4 regions of the Burkholderia sp. 22PA0099 genome follow, and region 1 is predicted to be linked to each of the others. Evidence: predicted binding sites of a transcription regulator. Region 1 holds the regulator's gene; each other region holds the start of a gene.

Region 1 (4,231 bases):
CGAATGGGCGCGCGACATCGTGCGCAACGTCGCCGCCCGCGTGGAGCCGCCGCAACGCCCGGCCGCCCCGGCCGCTGCGGTTGCCCCGGCGATCTCGCCGGCCGTCGCCAAGCTCGCCGAACGCGTGGTGCGCGGCACCCAGACGCCGGCCGCCTCGATCGCCGACGAAGTCAATTCGCGCATCGAGCGGATCGTCAACGAGACGGTGATGAACGAGCTGTCGGCGATGCGCGGCATGATGGAAGAGCAGTTCGCCGGCCTCGTGTGGGGCGACCGCCAACGCCGCAGCCCGCTGCATGGCGCGCTGACCAAGCGCCTGTTCTCGGCCGGCTTCTCGGCGCAACTGGTGCGCACCCTGGTCGACAACCTGCCGGCCGACGTGTCGGCGGGCAGCTTCGAAGGCGCCTGCGAATGGGCCGAAACGGTGCTGGCCGGCAACCTGCCGGTGCTCGACAGCGAGGATGCGCTGATGGAGCGCGGCGGCGTGTTCGCGCTGATGGGGCCGACCGGCGTGGGCAAGACCACCACCACCGCCAAGCTGGCCGCGCGCTGCGTGATGCGCTTCGGCGCCAGCAAGGTCGCGCTGCTGACCACCGACAGCTACCGGATCGGCGGCCACGAACAACTGCGCATCTTCGGCCGGATTCTCGGCGTGCCGGTGCATGCGGTGAAGGACGGCGGCGATCTGCAACTGGCGCTCTCGGAGCTGCGCAACAAGCACATCGTGCTGATCGACACGATCGGCATGAGCCAGCGCGACCGCACCGTGTCCGACCAGATCGCGATGCTGCAAGGCGCCGATTCGCGCGTGCAGCGGCTGCTGCTGATGTCGGCGACCAGCCACGGCGATACGCTCAACGAAGTGGTGCAGGCCTATCGCGGCGCGGGTCAGACCGATCTCGCCGGCTGCATCCTGACCAAGCTCGACGAGGCCACCAACCTCGGCAGCGTGCTCGACACGGTGATCCGCTACCAACTGCCGGTGCACTACGTGTCGACCGGCCAGAAGGTGCCGGAGAACCTGTACGTCGCCACCCGCAAGTTCCTGCTCAAGAGCGCGTTCTGCGTGCCGCGCGACGGCTCGCCGTTCGTGCCGCACGAAGACGAACTGCCCGGCATGCTGTCGGCTCTGGCCGGCCGCCCGGGCGCCGGACAACACGAGGTCTACTTTGGATAAGCGCACTACCGATCAGGCCGAAGGATTGCGGCGCTTGCTGGCCGGCCGCGCCACCCGGATCGTTGCGGTCACCGGCGGCCCGTCGGGCGTCGGCTGCACCTCGGCGGTCGTCAATCTGGCCGCCGCGCTGGCCGCGCTCGGCAAGGACGTGCTGGTGGTCGACGAGCGCTCGGACGTGGAATCCGCCACCGCGACGCTGGCCGGCGCCTGGTTGCGCACCGGCACCACGGTGCGTCACGAGGCCGGCTTCTCGCTGTGCGTGGCGGCCGATCTGGCGCGCGACGGCTACGACGACGAGCGCCTGGCCGCCTATCTCGACGGCGCGGCGGACATCGTGCTGGTGGACGCCCAGCGCGACGCGAACGGTGCGCTGTCGGCGCTCGCGCGCGCCGCGCACGACGTGCTGATCGTCACGCGGGTGGCCGGCGCGGCGATCACCGAAGCCTATGCCTGCATGAAGCGCCTGCACTACGCGCACGCGCTCGCGCAGTTCCGCGTGCTGATCAACCACGTGCAGAGCGAAGCCGATGCGCGCGCCGCCTACGAGAATCTGGCCGGCGTGGCGGGGCGCTACCTGACGGTCGCGCTGGAAGAAGGCGGCTACGTCAGCGCCGATCCGCTCGTCGCGCGCGCCCGCGAACTGGTGCACACGGTGGTGGACGCGTTTCCGTCGGCCGCCGCCGCGCGCGACTACCGGCAGATCGCGTCGGACCTGCTGTACTGGCCGATGCGTTCGGCGCCGGTCGCCGGCCGGCCGTTCGCCGCTACGCCGGCCGTCGAACGGGGTGCGGCGCAAGCCGCCTGACCCAAAGGGCTACCAGGAGAGAGCCGATGTACAACGCTCAAGGAAAACTGTCCACGTCGGCGATGGCCGAGGCCGGGATGGGGCAAGCCGAGGTGCTCGCGAAATATGCGCCGCTGGTGCGTCGTCTGGGCCTGCAACTGGTCGCGAAGATGCCGGCCAGCGTCGATCTCGACGACCTGATCCAGGCCGGCATGATCGGCCTGCTCGACGCGGCCGGCCGCTACAAGGAAGATCAGGGCGCGCAGTTCGAAACCTACGCGACGCAGCGCATTCGCGGTGCGATGCTCGACGAGCTGCGCAGCAACGACTGGTTGCCGCGCAGCCTGCGCAAGACCTCGCGCGAGGTGGAGCAGGCCGTGCACCGCGTCGAGCAGAAGCTCGGCCGCCCGGCCAACGAAACCGAGATCGCCACGCACCTGGAGATGCCGCTCGACGAGTACCAGTCGATGCTGCAGGATCTGCACGGCAGCCAGTTGATCTATTACGAGGATTTCGACCGCTCCGCCGACGACGAGCCGTTCCTCGACCGCTATCGCGTGGACCATTCGGACCCGCTGTCGGCGCTGCTCGACGATCACCTGCGCGCCGCGCTGGTGGAGGCGATCGATCGCCTGCCCGAGCGCGAGAAATTGCTGATGTCGCTGTATTACGAGCGCGGGCTGAATCTGCGCGAAATCGGCGCGGTGCTGGAGGTCAGCGAATCGCGCGTGTGCCAGTTGCACAGCCAGGCCGTGGCGCGTCTGCGCGCCCGCCTGCGCGAACAGGCCTGGGTCGGCGCCGAACACTGAGCGCCGCGTATCGGGTGCCGCAGTGCGCCACGGCGCGCCGCACGAGGCCCGCAGGCGAGTGCCCGCCTGCCGCCATCGTCGCGATCGATCGCGGGATTTCGGCCGTCGAATCCCGCGCCGTGCGTGTGGGAATTGTTCACGACTGTTTGCTACAATCCGTGCTCGTTTCCGAGGAGCGTTGCGACGGGCGTCCTGCCCGCCAGGCTCGGAAATCTTCACCGCGCGGCCCGCACCGCCCGGCGGGTCCGTCCCCACGAACCCTCCGGCCAGCGAGTCGCTCCTTGAACGGCGCTCACGTCACCAATCTTTGATCCATCAAGAAAGGAGGGCGTGATGAACGCCGTTATCGATTCGAAAGCTTCCAACGATTACCTCGTCGCCGACCTGGCGCTGGCCGCCTGGGGCCGCAAGGAACTGAACATCGCCGAGACCGAAATGCCCGGCCTGATGCAGATCCGCGAGGAAAACAAGGCATCGCAGCCGCTGAAGGGCGCGCGCATCGCCGGTTCGCTGCACATGACGATCCAGACGGGCGTGCTGATCGAGACGCTGAAGGCGCTCGGCGCCGACGTGCGCTGGGCCTCGTGCAACATCTTCTCGACGCAGGATCACGCGGCCGCGGCCATCGTCGAAGCCGGCGTGCCGGTGTTCGCGTTCAAGGGCGAATCGCTCGACGAATACTGGGAGTTCTCGCACCGCATCTTCGAATGGCCGAACGGCGAATTCGCCAACATGATCCTCGACGACGGCGGCGACGCCACGTTGCTGCTGATCCTCGGCGCGAAGGCCGAGAAGGATCGCTCGGTGATCGCCAAGCCGACCAACGAGGAAGAAGTCGCGCTGTACAAGTCGATCGCCGCGCACCTCGACGCCGATCCGGTGTGGTACTCGACGCGCCTCGCGCACATCAAGGGCGTGACGGAAGAAACCACCACCGGCGTGCACCGTCTGTACCAGATGGAAAAGGACGGCCGCCTGCCGTTCCCGGCGTTCAACGTCAACGATTCGGTCACCAAGTCGAAGTTCGACAACCTGTACGGCTGCCGCGAATCGCTGGTGGACGGCATCAAGCGCGCGACCGACGTGATGATCGCGGGCAAGATCGCGGTGGTGGCCGGCTACGGCGACGTGGGCAAGGGCTGCGCGCAATCGCTGCGTGGCCTCGGTGCGACCGTGTGGGTCACGGAAATCGATCCGATCTGCGCGCTGCAGGCGGCGATGGAAGGCTACCGCGTCGTGACGATGGAATACGCCGCCGACAAGGCCGACATCTTCGTGACGGCCACCGGCAACTTCCACGTGATCGGCCATGACCACATGAAGGCGATGCGTCACAACGCGATCGTCTGCAACATCGGCCACTTCGATTCCGAAATCGACATCGCGTCGACCCGCCAGTACCAGTGGGACAACATCAAGCCGCAGGTCGACCACATCATCTTCCCGGACGGCAAGCGCGTG
Region 2 (4,231 bases), 340 kb from region 1:
CGCACGAACATGAAGTACAGCGCGGCGGCGGCGGCGGCGATGCCCAGCCACTTGGCGATGTCCTTGGCCATCGCGATCATGTCCGGCGTGCGCCACCACGGCACGTTGGCCAGCGGATCGGCGATTTCGGTGAACTGGCTGTTGACCACGTTGACCGAGTCGCCGCGCTTGGCGTCGAAGCCCATCGCGTCCTTCACGAGCTGCTGGACCTGCGCGAGCTTGTCGGCCGTCAGCGGCTGCATGGTGACGTGACCCTTCGCGTCGGCCACCGGCAGGTTGTTGACCACCACCGCCACCGACAGGCGCTTGACGCCGCCCGTGGCCTGCTCGACGTGACGCACGGTCTTGTCGAGTTCGTAGTTGGTGGTCGAATCCTTGTGGTCGCTGACCGGCGTCGGCGGCGTGCCGGCCGCGCCGCTGGCGCCCGTGATCGGGGCCGAGGCCGGCTGCGGCGGCGTGTTCGACAGCGCGCCCGGCACCCCGCCCGCGCCGCTTTGCGACATCTCGGTCGAGCTGGAGGTCTGCTGGCTGCGGATCGCGGCCTGCTGCTGCGCGCCGTTCGGGCTGTAGCTTTCCGAGGTTTGCTCGGTGTGCGAGAAATCGATGTCGGCGCTGACCTGGGCGCGCGTGTTGCCGGCGCCGAACATCGGCGCGAGGATCGTGTCGATGCGTTTCTCGGTATTGCGCTCGACCTGCTGCACGTACTTGAGCTGGTTGGCGTCGAGGCCCGAGGCCGACGACTGCTGGGTCAGCAGGTTGCCGTCCTGGTCGACGATCGTGACGTTCTTGGCCGGCATGTCGGGCACGCCCGAGGCCACCATGCGGGTGATCGCGAGCACCTGGCCGTCGTCGAGCACGCGGCCCGGGTACAGATCGACGAACACCGAGGCGCTCGGCGCCTCGCGGTCGCGCACGAATACCGACGGCTTCGGGATCGCCAGATGCACGCGCGCGCCGCGCACGGCGTTGATCGATGCGATGGTGCGTTCGAGCTCGCCTTCGAGCGCGCGCTGGTAATTGACCTGCTCGGCGAACTGGCTGATGCCGAACTTCTGGTTGTCCATCAGCTCGAAACCGACCGAGCCGCCCTTGGGCAGGCCCATCGCGGCCAGCTTCAGGCGCGTTTCATGCACCAGATTGGACGGCACCAGGATCGCGCCGCCGCCATCGGTGAATTGATACGGAGTATTGGATTGCTGCAGTGCAGTAATGATGGCGCCGCCGTCGCGATCGGACAGGTTGCTGTACAGCACCTTGTAATCCGGGGCGCGGCTCCACAGCACCAGCGCGACGATGGCGGCGATCACGAGCGCCGTGATGATCACGAACGGCAGCTTGGGATTGGTGCGCATCCGCGACAGGCCCGAGAAGCCGGACAGGCGCTCGGCAAAGCCGCCCAGACCGAAGTCGGCAGCGCCTGCGCCAGCGCCCGGCAGCGCGCCACCGGGCATCGCCGCGTTGGGCGACGTGCCGGCGACGGCGGTGCGCGCGTCGGGGTTGATCAGCGAATTGGCCTGCGAATCCATGCTTCGGGGTTCTCCACAGCGGCTGCCGCTCGGCCGAGCGGACGGACAATGACACGATGCGATTATTCCGGCTCGCGCCCACCCCCCATCGGCCGAAAAGAACCGAGTTTTACCCGTACTTCACCGGCTTTGCCGCCGGGGGCGCTTGCTATCCTTGCTCGCAATCCGGCATCGCGCCGTTTTGCTGCCCCCTCGGGGCGGCCGTCGCGAACCACCGGGGCCGGATCGGGCGTGCCAGCCTGCCGGCCCGGCGCCGGTCCGTCACCCCGACTCTTTCTGCGGAGACTTCATGACTGCGCCCGTCAACGGAATCGCTTCGGCGCTCCAACAAATGCAGGCGATGGCCGCCCAGGCCACCGGCAGCGCCAGTGCGGCAGCCACTGGCGCCAGCAACGGCGCGGCCACGGCCAGCAGCTTCGCGAGCGCGCTGAAATCCTCGCTGGACAAGATCAGCGACGCGCAGGCCACCTCGGCCAACGAGGCCAAGGCGTTCGAACTCGGCGCCCCGAACGTGTCGCTGAACGACGTGGTGGTGGACGCGCAAAAGGCCAACATCGGCTTCCAGTTCGGGCTTCAGGTCCGTAACAAGCTGGTCAGCGCCTACAACGACATCATGCAGATGTCGGTCTGAACGCCCCTCTTTTTGCGTCCGATACGGCCCGCGCTCTAAAGCTTTCCTCGCCCTTACCGATAACGCCGTTATTACTCTGCGTTACACGTGCCGTTTCGACGGGCGTCGCGTAACCCGTCACGATCGCACCAACAGGAGGGCCGTCATGTTTTCCCCAGGACACGCTGGAGCCAACGCCTACGCGCGCGTCGGCGTCGAGACAGGGGTGATGGGCGCGTCTCCGCATCGCCTGATCGCCATGCTCTACGAGGGCGCCCGCAAGGCGATCGCCCATGCACGCCTGCACCTGAGCGCCGGCAACGTCGGCGCGCGCGGCGACGCGATCGGCAAGGCCATGCGGATCGTCGAGAACGGCCTGCAGGCCTCGTTGAACGTCGAGGCCGGCGGCGAGATCGCCGGCCGGCTCGACGCCCTTTACGCCTACATCGTGCGCCGCCTGCTCGAGGCGAACGTGAAGGCCAGCGATGCGATGCTCGTCGAGGTCGACGGGTTGCTCGCCACGCTGGAGGAAGCCTGGAGCGGCATCGCTCCGGAAGTCGCACGCATGATGGCATCCCAAGCCCAGCCGGAAATCGCACGATGAATCGCAAGGCAGCCTACCTCGCCCTCTATGAGGCTATCGCGGATGTATCCGGCCAGATGCTGACGGCCGCCCGCGGTGCCGACTGGACGGCGGTCAATGGGCTGCAGAGCGAGTATCAGGTGCTCGTCGACGGCCTCCGGGTCGCCGAGGAAGGGGTGCTGCTCGATCAGGCCGAACGCGGCCACAAGTACACGCTGATCCGCCGCATCCTGGCCGACGACGCGGCGATTCGCGATCTGGCGAGCCCCGAAGTGGCCCGGCTGTCGGCGCTGTTCGACGGCGGCCGCTCGACGCGGGTGCTCAAGGATATCTACCAGGCACGTCGCTGAACGCGACAGGCGGCCGTCACTCTCACGACGCCGGCGTGATGCCGCGCGCAAGCTCACGATGACCGGGATCGACGCCGTTACCGCTGCCATGCTTGTCAGCCGGATCGACAGCCTGCTCGAAGGCGTGTCGGCCGGCGCGCCTGCCGCTTCGGCCGCGCAGGTCGGCGTGCCGGCCGGTGCGCCCGGCACCGCGACGCCCGCGCCGCTGCCGTTGCCGGCCACGACGCCGCCCGCTCCCTCCGCCCAGACCGCACTGTCGAACGTCGCGCTGACGCTCGACGCGATCTCCCGTTTCGGTGGCGACGCCACGCCGGTCGTGATCGGCAGCGTGCCGCTGCTGACCGGGCCGCAGATCGCGGCGCTGCTGATGCCGGCGGCGGCGGATGGCGGGGCGGCTGCGCAGGCTGGAGCGGGGGCGGCCGCGGCCGGTTCGGCGGGTGCGGGGAATGGCGCCGGCTCGGCATCGAGCGCCGCGACGGCGGGCGCCGGCAATGCCGGCGCGCAAGGGGCGGGTAATGCTGCGGGTGCCGGCAACGCCGCGAATGGCGCAGATGGCGCCGCCAACGCCGCGCCCGTTGCCTCGGCGGCGGCGAACGCGGCCGTGGCGGCGCTGGCCGCCGCGTTGGCGCGTGCGGTGTCCGACAGCGGCCTGTTCTACGAATCCCATCTCGCCCAGTGGCTGGCGGGCCAGCGCCCGGTCGCCGATCTCGCCGGCGAGCCGCAGCAGCAATTGACGCGCGATCCCGGCGCGCGGACTCCGGGCGGCGGTGCTCCGCCAGGGTCCTCGGGCTCGGCATCCTCGTCTTCCACATCTTCCGCGCCGGCTCAGGCGGGTGGCACGGCCGCCGGCCAGGGCACGCACGGCGCGCCGGCCGGCCAGTTCGGTGCGAGCGGCGCGTCGGCCTACGCGTCGCTGGCGGCCGACAACGGCGCGAACCGCCTGCTCGACGCGCTCTCGAACCCGCCCGGCGCGGCCGATGCCGGCGCGACCAACGCCAACAACGCGGCGGCGATGGCCACCGTCCACCCGGCCACGTTGCCGCTGGTGCGCCAGCAGCTCGATCTGCTGGCCACCGACCAGTTCCGGTGGGCCGGCGAGGCATGGCCCGGCGCGCGGCTCGACTGGAGCATCGAGCCCGACGCCGGCGGCGCGCAGGGCGAC
Region 3 (4,231 bases), 370 kb from region 1:
TGTTGCCGTCCAGCGACGGCTGGCGCGGGATGCGGTACGACACGCGGCCGTAGTCGTCGCTCGGGCCGCCGGTGGCGCTCAGGGTGGTCTTGCCGCTCATGTGGCCGGCCTCGGTGGACACCAGCGTCATGCCGCTCGTCACGCCGGCCGGTTGCGTCATCGGCAGCCGCGACGCGTTGTCCGCGCCGGTCTGGCCGCTCTGGTGCGACAGCGCGCGGCCCAGCGCCGCGCCGAAATTGACGTCGCGGGCCTGATAGCCCGGCGTGTCGGCATTGGCAATGTTCGACGACAGCAGTTCCTGCCGGTACGCGCGCACGTCGAGCGCCTGGCGGTTGAACGCGAATTCGGAATCGAGTTTGTCCAGCATCGGGCATTCCTCCATCGGAAGCGGGGCGGCGTCCCGTCGCCACGACGCGCAGGACGCGGCAGGCACAGAGACGCTTTTCGATGACATGCATCGTAGGCGCGAGACGCAAGCGGCAATCGGACGAATAACCGGCAAAGCCCCCCTCTATTCATCGTTTGTCGGATGGACCGTCTCCCTAGAATGCGATCCGTACCAACGGTTTTCAGGAGGCGGCGATGGCGACAGCATCTGGCCGTGTGCGCGGATTCGGCGTACGCGCCGCACGCCGCATGGCGGCCGCGCTCGGCCTGGCCGTGTTGCTGCCGGCCGCCGCGCTGGCCCAGACGGCCGGCGGCGACGGGATGATCGTGATCCCGGGCCGCGGCGAATCGGCCGAAGCGGCGCTGTCGAACGCCACCGCGCACGGCATCGCCAACCCGGCGCCGCGCGGCCCGTCGAGCCTGAACGCCTACAGTTCGGCCGACTTGCGCAACGCTTACGGCGGCGGCAGCGCCGCCTCGGGCGGCGCGCCGTCGCACGACATCGTATTGAGCGGCGATCCGAACGCCGCGACCGGCGTGGTGACGGGCGGCAACGCCGCGATGCGCGCAGCCGCCACGGCGCCGATGGCCGAGCCGCCGTTGTATCCCGACAACCGCGCCGCCATGCCGCAGGCGAGCCCGGCCGCCGCTCAATCGGCCACTCAATCGGCCGCGCCGAACGCTCAGGCCGGTTACGCGGCCGGTTATGCCGCCGGCATCGCTGCCGCCCGTCGCGCGGCGGCGGCCTCCGCGCTGCAAACCGCCCCGGCGGCCCCCGCTGCGCCGGCCCCTGCCTCGGTCAAATCCGGTTACCAGCCCGCCGTCTATCGCGCGCCCGCCGCGCCGGCCCCGTCGGCCGCCGCCCGCGCGCAGCAGGTCGCCCCGGTGGTCGCGCAGGACGCGCCGCCCGCCACGAACGCGATGCGTTATGCCCGGCCGGGCATCCTGCGCGTGTCGGCACACCCGTCCGCCGTACCGGTCTCACCCGCCGAAACCGGGGCCGCGCCGCAAGCCGCAGCACCGGCCGCGCCGGTCGCCGACGGCCAGCAGGACCCGGAGGCGATCCGCCAGGCCGCGCTCGCGTTCCTGCGCCAGCAGACCGCCGGCCTGCCCGGCAAGGCGACCGTCACCGTCTCGCCGGCGTTCCCGCGCGGGCTGGCGGCCTGCACGACGCTCGAACCGTTTCTGCCGCCCGGCGCGCGTCTGTGGGGCCGCACCACGGTCGGCGTGCGCTGCGCCGGTGCGAAACCGTGGACGCTGTTCCTGCAATCGAAGATCACGGTGCAGGGCACCTATTACGTGGCCGCCCGCGCGCTGGCGCCCGGCGACGTGCTGACGGCGGCCGACCTGACGCCGCGCGACGGCGACCTGACCATGCTGCCGCTGGCGATCGTCACCGATCCGTCACAGGCAGTCGGCGGCACCGCCCTGATGCGCGTGGCACTCGGGCTGCCGCTGCGCCAGGACATGCTGCGCAGCGCCTCGGCGGTCAGCATCGGCCAGACCGTGCGCGTGGTGGTGGCGGGTCATGGGTTTTCGATTTCGTCGGAAGGCAGTGTGCTGAACAATGCGGGGCCAGGTCAGCAGGTGCGGGTGCGGATGGCCGAGGGGCAGATCGTGATGGGGGTGGTGAAGGACTCGGGGACGGTCGAGATTCCTTTATGATGGCGGCTCGGCCGAGGCAGCCGGAAAGATTGCAAAGTTTTGTTTCTGAAAGCCTTTACTGAGGATCGAGCGCTAAAGTTCGGCCCTGCGATGCCGTTATCTCGCTCAAATCGTTCAGGAAAGCCCATCGTGAAAATCGATTCCTCCTCCGCCTCCAATGTCCGCCCGGCGTCCACCGACGCCGCTTCGTCGCGCACGCAGGCCAGCGCCGCCGCTCCGGCCGCGTCCGCCGCGACCGACACGGCCTCCGCCAGCAGCGACGCCAACGTGAACCTGTCGTCCCTGTCGACCAACCTGCAATCCCTCGCGGCGTCCGGCTCGTCCGACATCGACACCGCGAAAGTCCAGTCGATCCGCGACGCGATCAGCAACGGTTCGCTGTCGATCGACACCGGCAAGATCGCCGACGGCATCCTGCAGACGGCGAGCGAACTGTTGCGCACGCCGCCCCAGCTCGGCTGACCGGCCGGCGGTGGGCGACGGCAATCGGCGCGCGGATGGTCCGCACGTCGGCGTTTTGAGCGAGACGCAATGAAAGAAGCACTGTTGGCGACGATCAACGACGAACACGCGACGGTCGAGGCTTTCGCGTCGCTGCTCGCCTACGAGCAACAGGCGTTGACGGCGGCGTCGCCGGCCGAAGCGCTGCCCGGCATCATCGAGCGCAAGACCGAGTTGGTCGAACGCCTCGCCACGCTGGAAAAGCTGCGCGACACCCAGCTCGTGGCTCTCGGCTATCCGGCCGGCCGCGCCGGCATCGACGCCGCCTCGGAGCGCGACCCGAGCGTCGCGAGCCGCTGGCGCCTGCTGCGCGACGCCACCGAGCGCGTGCGTCACGCCAATCTGAACAACGGCATGCTGATCCGCATCCGCATGGACTACAACGAGCGCACCCTGCAGGTGCTGCGCGCGCAACCGCCGCGCGCGGGCCTGTACGGCCCGGACGGCCGCGTCTCGGCGCCGGTTCGCTGAATCCGATTCGCTGAAATGACCGCCGGCGCGGGCAGCCTGGGCTGCCCGCGCCGGTTTTGTTTTGGGCCGCAGGTTGGGCCGCAGGTTGGGCAGCAGCCGGGCGCTGCCCGGCCTGGCCTCGGCGTCACGCCTCTTCGCCCACTCCCAGTTCCCCCGCCACCGCCGCCACCCGCGCACGGTGCACCGCGTCCTTGATCCCTTCCGGGTTGCCCTTCATGCCGGCCGCCACCTGTCCGGCATCCACGGCCCGCGCCGCCACCAGCGCGCGCCGCAGCCGTTCGGCCTGCGGATACGGCTGCGCCTCCAGCCCGAGCCGGCCGCGCGCATCCGATTCGCAGGCCTGCAGCATCTCGGCGAAGCGCGCCGGCTTGCGCAGCGCGTCGGCGCGTTCGAGCAGGCGCACCAGCGCCGCTGCGCCCATCCCCATCACCTGATGCAGATTGCCGTGCTCGCGCGCCACCAGCAGCGCCAGATCGCGACACTCGTTCGGCACGCGCAGCCGGTCGCACAGCGGCCTGAGCAGATCGACGCTGCGCCCTTCGTGTCCGATATGGCGCGGCAGCACATGCTCCGGCGTGGTGGCCTTGCCGAGATCGTGCGTCAGCGCGGCGAAGCGCACCGGCAGCGAATAGCCGTGCTTGGCCGCGTAATCGACCACCATCATCACGTGCACGCCGGTATCGACCTCGGGGTGATAGTCGGCGCGCTGCGGCACGCCGAACAGCGCGTCCACCTCGGGCAGAATGCGTTCGAGCGCGCCGCATTCGCGCAGCACCGCGAACATCCGCGACGGCTTCGCCTCCATCAGCCCGCGCGCCACTTCCTGCCACACCCGCTCGGGCACCAGCGCATCGACCTCGCCGGCCGCCACCATCGCGCGCATCAAGGCGACGGTATCGGGCGCGACGGTGAAATCGGCGAAGCGGGCCGCGAAGCGCGCAACGCGCAGGATTCGCACCGGGTCCTCGACGAACGCCGGCCCGACATGGCGGAACAGCTTCGCGGCCAGATCGGCGCGGCCGTCGAACGGATCGACGACCTCGCCGGTCAGCGTGCCGTCCGGGCTGACCTCGCGCGCCATCGCGTTGACCGTCAGGTCGCGCCGGCCGAGATCCTCCTCCAGCGTCACATCGGGTGCGAAATGGAACTGGAAGCCGTGATAGCCGGCCGCCGTCTTGCGCTCGGTGCGCGCCAGCGCGTATTCCTC
Region 4 (4,231 bases), 380 kb from region 1:
GCCCTGCGACACGCTCTGCGTGTCGGAGATCTGCACGTTGCGCTGGCCGGTGTCGCCCGAGAAGCTCACGCCGCCCGCCGACGAATTGGTGAACGGCTGCGCCGTGCTCTGGAAGCCCGCGAAGATGTAGTTGCCGGCGCCGTCGGTGGTGTTCGCCAGGTTCAGCAGCGTGTCGCGCTGGCCTTGCAGTTGCGCCGCGAGCGCGGCGCGGTCGCTGTCCGACAGCGTGCCGTTGATCGCGTTGCTGAGTTTCGGCACGATCGCGTTCAGCGTGCTGGTCACGCTGCTCAGCGTCGAATCCTCCAGTTGCAGCGCGTTCAGCGCGGTCGACTGGTTGGTCGAGTATTGCGACAGCGTGGCCGACGAAGCCGACAGCTGCACGGCCTGCGCGGCCCCCAGCGGATTGTCGGCCGCCGTCAACAGCAGGTTCCCGCTCGCCACCTGCTGATACAGGGTGGAGATCTGGGATTCCTGGTTGTTCATCAACTCGATGTTCTGCGTATAGAACTGCGAAGTCGCGATGCGCATGATGATCGATTCCGTCAGTTGAAGATGCCGAGCAGCGTGGTGAACAGGGTCTGGGCGGTCTGGATGACCTTGGCGTTGGCCTGGTACATCTGCTGGTACTGCACCAGGTTCGCCGCTTCCTCGTTCTGGTTCACGCCCGACACGGATTGCTGTTGGGTGGTGATCTGGCTGACCACGCCGGTCTGCGCGGAGCTGGCCGCACTCAGACGCGCCGCGGTGTTGCCGACGTTGTTGACGTAGCTGCTGTAGGCAGTGGTCAGCGTGGTGGTGCCGCCGTCGAAGGCCTTCGAGGTGGCCAGCGACGACAGCAACTGCGCGTTGCGGCCGTCGTTCGAGGCGCCGCCCGGGGCGATCGTGAAGGTGTCGCCGTTGGACGGCGTGTCCGACAGCGTGACCGACACGTTGTTCATGACGCCGGCCGGCGGCGGCTGAACCGTGCTGGTGATGGTCAGCGTCGCGCCCTGGGTCGGGTCGTACGGCACTTGCGTCGTGCCGTCGGCGATCGTCACCGTGGTGGGCGGCGTGGTGCCGATGGTTACCGTGGTGCCGGCCGGGAAACCCGTCAGCGATTTCGACGCCGAGTTGTAGGTCAGCGTGGTGGTGGACGACGGCATCTGATAGCCCGCCGTGACCGTGCCCTGGGTAATCTTGCCGCTGCCGGTGTTGCTGGCGCTGGCGCTGGCCGTCACCGGGGCGGCGGCGGCGATCGCCGAGCCGTCGGTGGCCGCCACGGCGAAGCCGTTCAGCGCGCCGCGGGTCGGCTCGATGGTGAACGAATCGCCGGCGTTCATGGTGCCGGTGGCCGACAGCTTCAGGCCGCCGAGCGTGGCCGGCAGCGAAGTGGCCGTGCCCACCACATCGCCCGAGGTCTTGTTCTTGAGCGTGTAGGTGGTGCCGTCGTACGACAGCGTGTAATCGCTGTTCGGCGGCTGCTGGGCGTTGTCGAAGCTGGCCGACAGCACGCCGGTGCCGGTGTTGTTCAGGTTCGTGATGGTGGTGGGCGCGGGCACCGTGAACAGGTTGCCGCCCGGCTTGCCGTTCGCGTCGATGCCGAGCGCGTTCTGCGCGTTGGTCTGCGCGGCGAAGCTGACGGCGATCGCGCCGAGCTGCGCTTCGGCCGGGTCGAGCGTCTGGCTGCGGAACTGCAGCGCGCCGCCGATCGAGCCGCCCGTCACCGTGCTGTCGGCCAGCACCTGCGGCGTGCCGCCGGTGGTCGTCGAACTGCTCTGCACGGCCAGCGACAGCTCGCTCGGGTCCGATGCCGACGGCACCGTGGTCATCTGGTAGCTGGTGTTGCCGAGCACCAGCGGCTGACCGTTGCCGATCGTCACCGTGTAGCTGCCGTCGCTTTGCGTGGTGACCGTCGCGCCCACCAGTTGCGACAGGCTGGCGACCGCCTGGTCGCGCGTGTCGAGCAACTGGTTCGGGGGCTGGCCCGACGAACCCGCCACCGCGATCTGCTGGTTCAGCAGGGCGATTTGCGAGGTCAGTGCGTTGACCTGGGTGGCCGAGTTCTGCAGTTGCGAGTTGACCTGGGTGCGCAGCGCGTCGAATTGCGCGCCGGCGGAGGACAACTGGGCCGCGAGCGTCTGCCCGGCGCTGAACGCGGTGGCACGGGTCGCCGCGCTCGCGGCGCCGTTGGCGACGTTCTGCAGACCGGTGAAATAGCTGGAGATGGCCGCGCCCACGCCGCCCGTCGGGCTGCCGACGTAGTTGTTCAGCGTGGCGACCAGCGACGAATACGAACTCAGCGCGCTGCCGGTGGTGTTCGCCGCGTTCAGTTGAGCCGACAGATACTGGCTGTACTGGCGCTGCACCGTGACGGTCGACACGCCGCTCGGCAGATAGCCGCTCGACGTGTACTGGCCATCGGTTTCGGCATACACGGGGCGCTCGACCGAATAGCCGGCGGTCGCCTGGTTGCTGATGTTCTGGCCGGTGACGTTGATACCCCATTGGGCAGCGTTGAGGCCGCTGAGTCCAATGTTCAGGAGATTGTTGGACATGAATGCCGGCCGCGCACGGCCTCCGGGAAAGGGACACCCGGTATAACGGCCGCAGCCGGCGGAAATTGAGGCCGCGCGCGCGAATTTCGGCGGCGGCCCTCGGGCCGGAAAGCGGCGTGCGTCAGCCCCGGGCGAGCTGGCGGCGCTTGACTTCGAGTTGCGTGATCAGACGTTGCAGCGTGTTCTCGGCAGCGCCCGGCAGCGACGCGAAACGGAAGCCCGCCTGATAGCGGCGCACCCCGTTCGGCACGTCGATGCTGCGCATCGACACCAGTTGCAGATCGAGCGACAGCTTGCCGTGCGTGGCCAGGCTCAGTTCGACGTCCGGCAGCGTCACGCCCGGATCGAGCGCGGCCGCGCGTTCGTCGGTGGTGCGCAGGCCGATGCCGCCGAGCGAGATGTTGTCGATCTCGAACGTGAACGAATCGCCGTCGGGCAGCGTGCCGCGCGCGATGTACGGGTCGAGCATCGGCGCATCGACGCGGAAATACTCGCGGCGCTGCACGAAATACAGCACTTCCGGGAACGCCGCGAGAAACGCCGGGCGGCCCTCGTAATCGACCTGGGTGGGCGTGCCGATCGAGAACTCCACGCGCACGCCGTCGGGCAGCGCCTCGAACGCGCCGCGCTTGGCGGCCAGCAACTGGGCGTTCTGCGCTTCGAGTGCGCCCCAGTCGAACGTGAACGCGCCGCCGCGCACATCGACGGCGAGAATGCGCGTGACGAGCTGCCCGCCCGCATAGCGGACCGTGAGGAAATCCCCGCGATTCAGGAGGTTGCGCAACTGCACGCCAATTTCGAGCGGGTTGCGACGTCCGTAATCGGGAAGGGAATCGTCGTCCTCCGACGTGGCGGTCTGTGCTTCGGTGTTCATGGTGTTGGCTTGCCGGATGTCATCTTCTGCCTGGCGCCGGCTTGCCCGGTCGCACGGAGTGCCGGCGGCATGCACGGCCGCGGCTTGCTCGACGCGGACCTCGAACGGCCCGCAGCGTCAGCGCAGAGTGTAGATCGAAATCGTTCGTAATTCTTTGGCTAAAAGTAAATTCAACAGGAGATATACCTGAAAACGCGTAGAAAATGTTGCCGAATTACCAATAAATTAAGGGTTAACCCTCGGTCATTTGTGCGTTCACGTTGCGTACCGCGACATAAAGCGCCAGCACGTTGCGCGCTTTACACGATTTGACGCAATATCGAGATCAATTTTTTGGCGTAGTGCGGGTCGGTCGCATAACCGGCGCGCTGCATGCCGTTCGCAAAGCCTTCCGGCGTGCTCGCCGTGTTCAGCACCCCGGCGTAACGCGGGTTGCTCTTCAGCATCGTGGCGTAGTCGGTCATCGCGTGCTGGTACGAATCGTAGGCACGGAACTGCGCCACCACGCGATGCGGCTGGCCGTTCACGTATTCGGTCGTGACGGCCGACACGGTGCGCCCGGTCCAGTTCTTGGTCGCCTTGATGCCGAACACGTTGTAGCTCGACTGGCCGTCGCGGCCGCGAATCTCGCGCTTGCCCCAGCCCGATTCGAGCGCGGCCTGGCCGACGATGAAGCGCGCCGGAATGCCGGTGGCGGCGCTGGCCGCCTGCGCCGCATCGGCCACCTTGCCGACGAAATGGTCCTGATCCGGCGACGCGCCATTGCCCTTGACGGGCGGCGTCAGCGCGCTCTCGGCCGAATAGCCGTTGCCGCCGAAATGGT

The links. Region 1 encodes FliA, which starts transcription of late flagellar genes. Its sites were predicted from a motif close to CTAAAGTTTNNNNNNNNNNNGCCGNTA; they were not measured.
Region 2: a site for FliA is predicted at 2,193-2,219, ahead of fliS (flagellar export chaperone FliS). Genes of this name have one in related genera too.
Region 3: a site for FliA is predicted at 2,125-2,151, ahead of flgM (flagellar biosynthesis anti-sigma factor FlgM). Genes of this name have one in related genera too.
Region 4: a site for FliA is predicted at 2,578-2,604, ahead of flgK (flagellar hook-associated protein FlgK). Genes of this name have one in related genera too.

What each region holds. Positions count from the first base shown of each region.
Region 1 is NZ_CP163165.1:58,529-62,759, reverse strand. It holds gene flhF (flagellar biosynthesis protein FlhF) at 1-1,177, shown strand, start outside; gene AB4851_RS15535 (MinD/ParA family protein) at 1,170-1,982, shown strand; gene AB4851_RS15530 (RNA polymerase sigma factor FliA) at 2,009-2,770, shown strand; S-adenosyl-L-homocysteine riboswitch at 2,935-3,002, shown strand; gene ahcY (adenosylhomocysteinase) at 3,104-4,231, shown strand, end outside.
Region 2 is NZ_CP163165.1:394,463-398,693, forward strand. It holds gene fliF (flagellar basal-body MS-ring/collar protein FliF) at 1-1,526, opposite strand, end outside; gene fliE (flagellar hook-basal body complex protein FliE) at 1,816-2,157, shown strand; gene fliS (flagellar export chaperone FliS) at 2,303-2,740, shown strand; gene AB4851_RS16990 (flagellar protein FliT) at 2,737-3,069, shown strand; gene AB4851_RS16995 (flagellar hook-length control protein FliK) at 3,128-4,231, shown strand, end outside.
Region 3 is NZ_CP163165.1:431,352-435,582, reverse strand. It holds gene flgB (flagellar basal body rod protein FlgB) at 1-367, opposite strand, end outside; gene flgA (flagellar basal body P-ring formation chaperone FlgA) at 583-2,052, shown strand; gene flgM (flagellar biosynthesis anti-sigma factor FlgM) at 2,182-2,514, shown strand; gene AB4851_RS17155 (flagella synthesis protein FlgN) at 2,584-3,024, shown strand; gene AB4851_RS17150 (multifunctional CCA addition/repair protein) at 3,149-4,231, opposite strand, start outside.
Region 4 is NZ_CP163165.1:442,262-446,492, reverse strand. It holds gene flgL (flagellar hook-associated protein FlgL) at 1-528, opposite strand, end outside; gene flgK (flagellar hook-associated protein FlgK) at 543-2,534, opposite strand; gene AB4851_RS17215 (flagellar brake protein) at 2,656-3,408, opposite strand; gene flgJ (flagellar assembly peptidoglycan hydrolase FlgJ) at 3,708-4,231, opposite strand, start outside.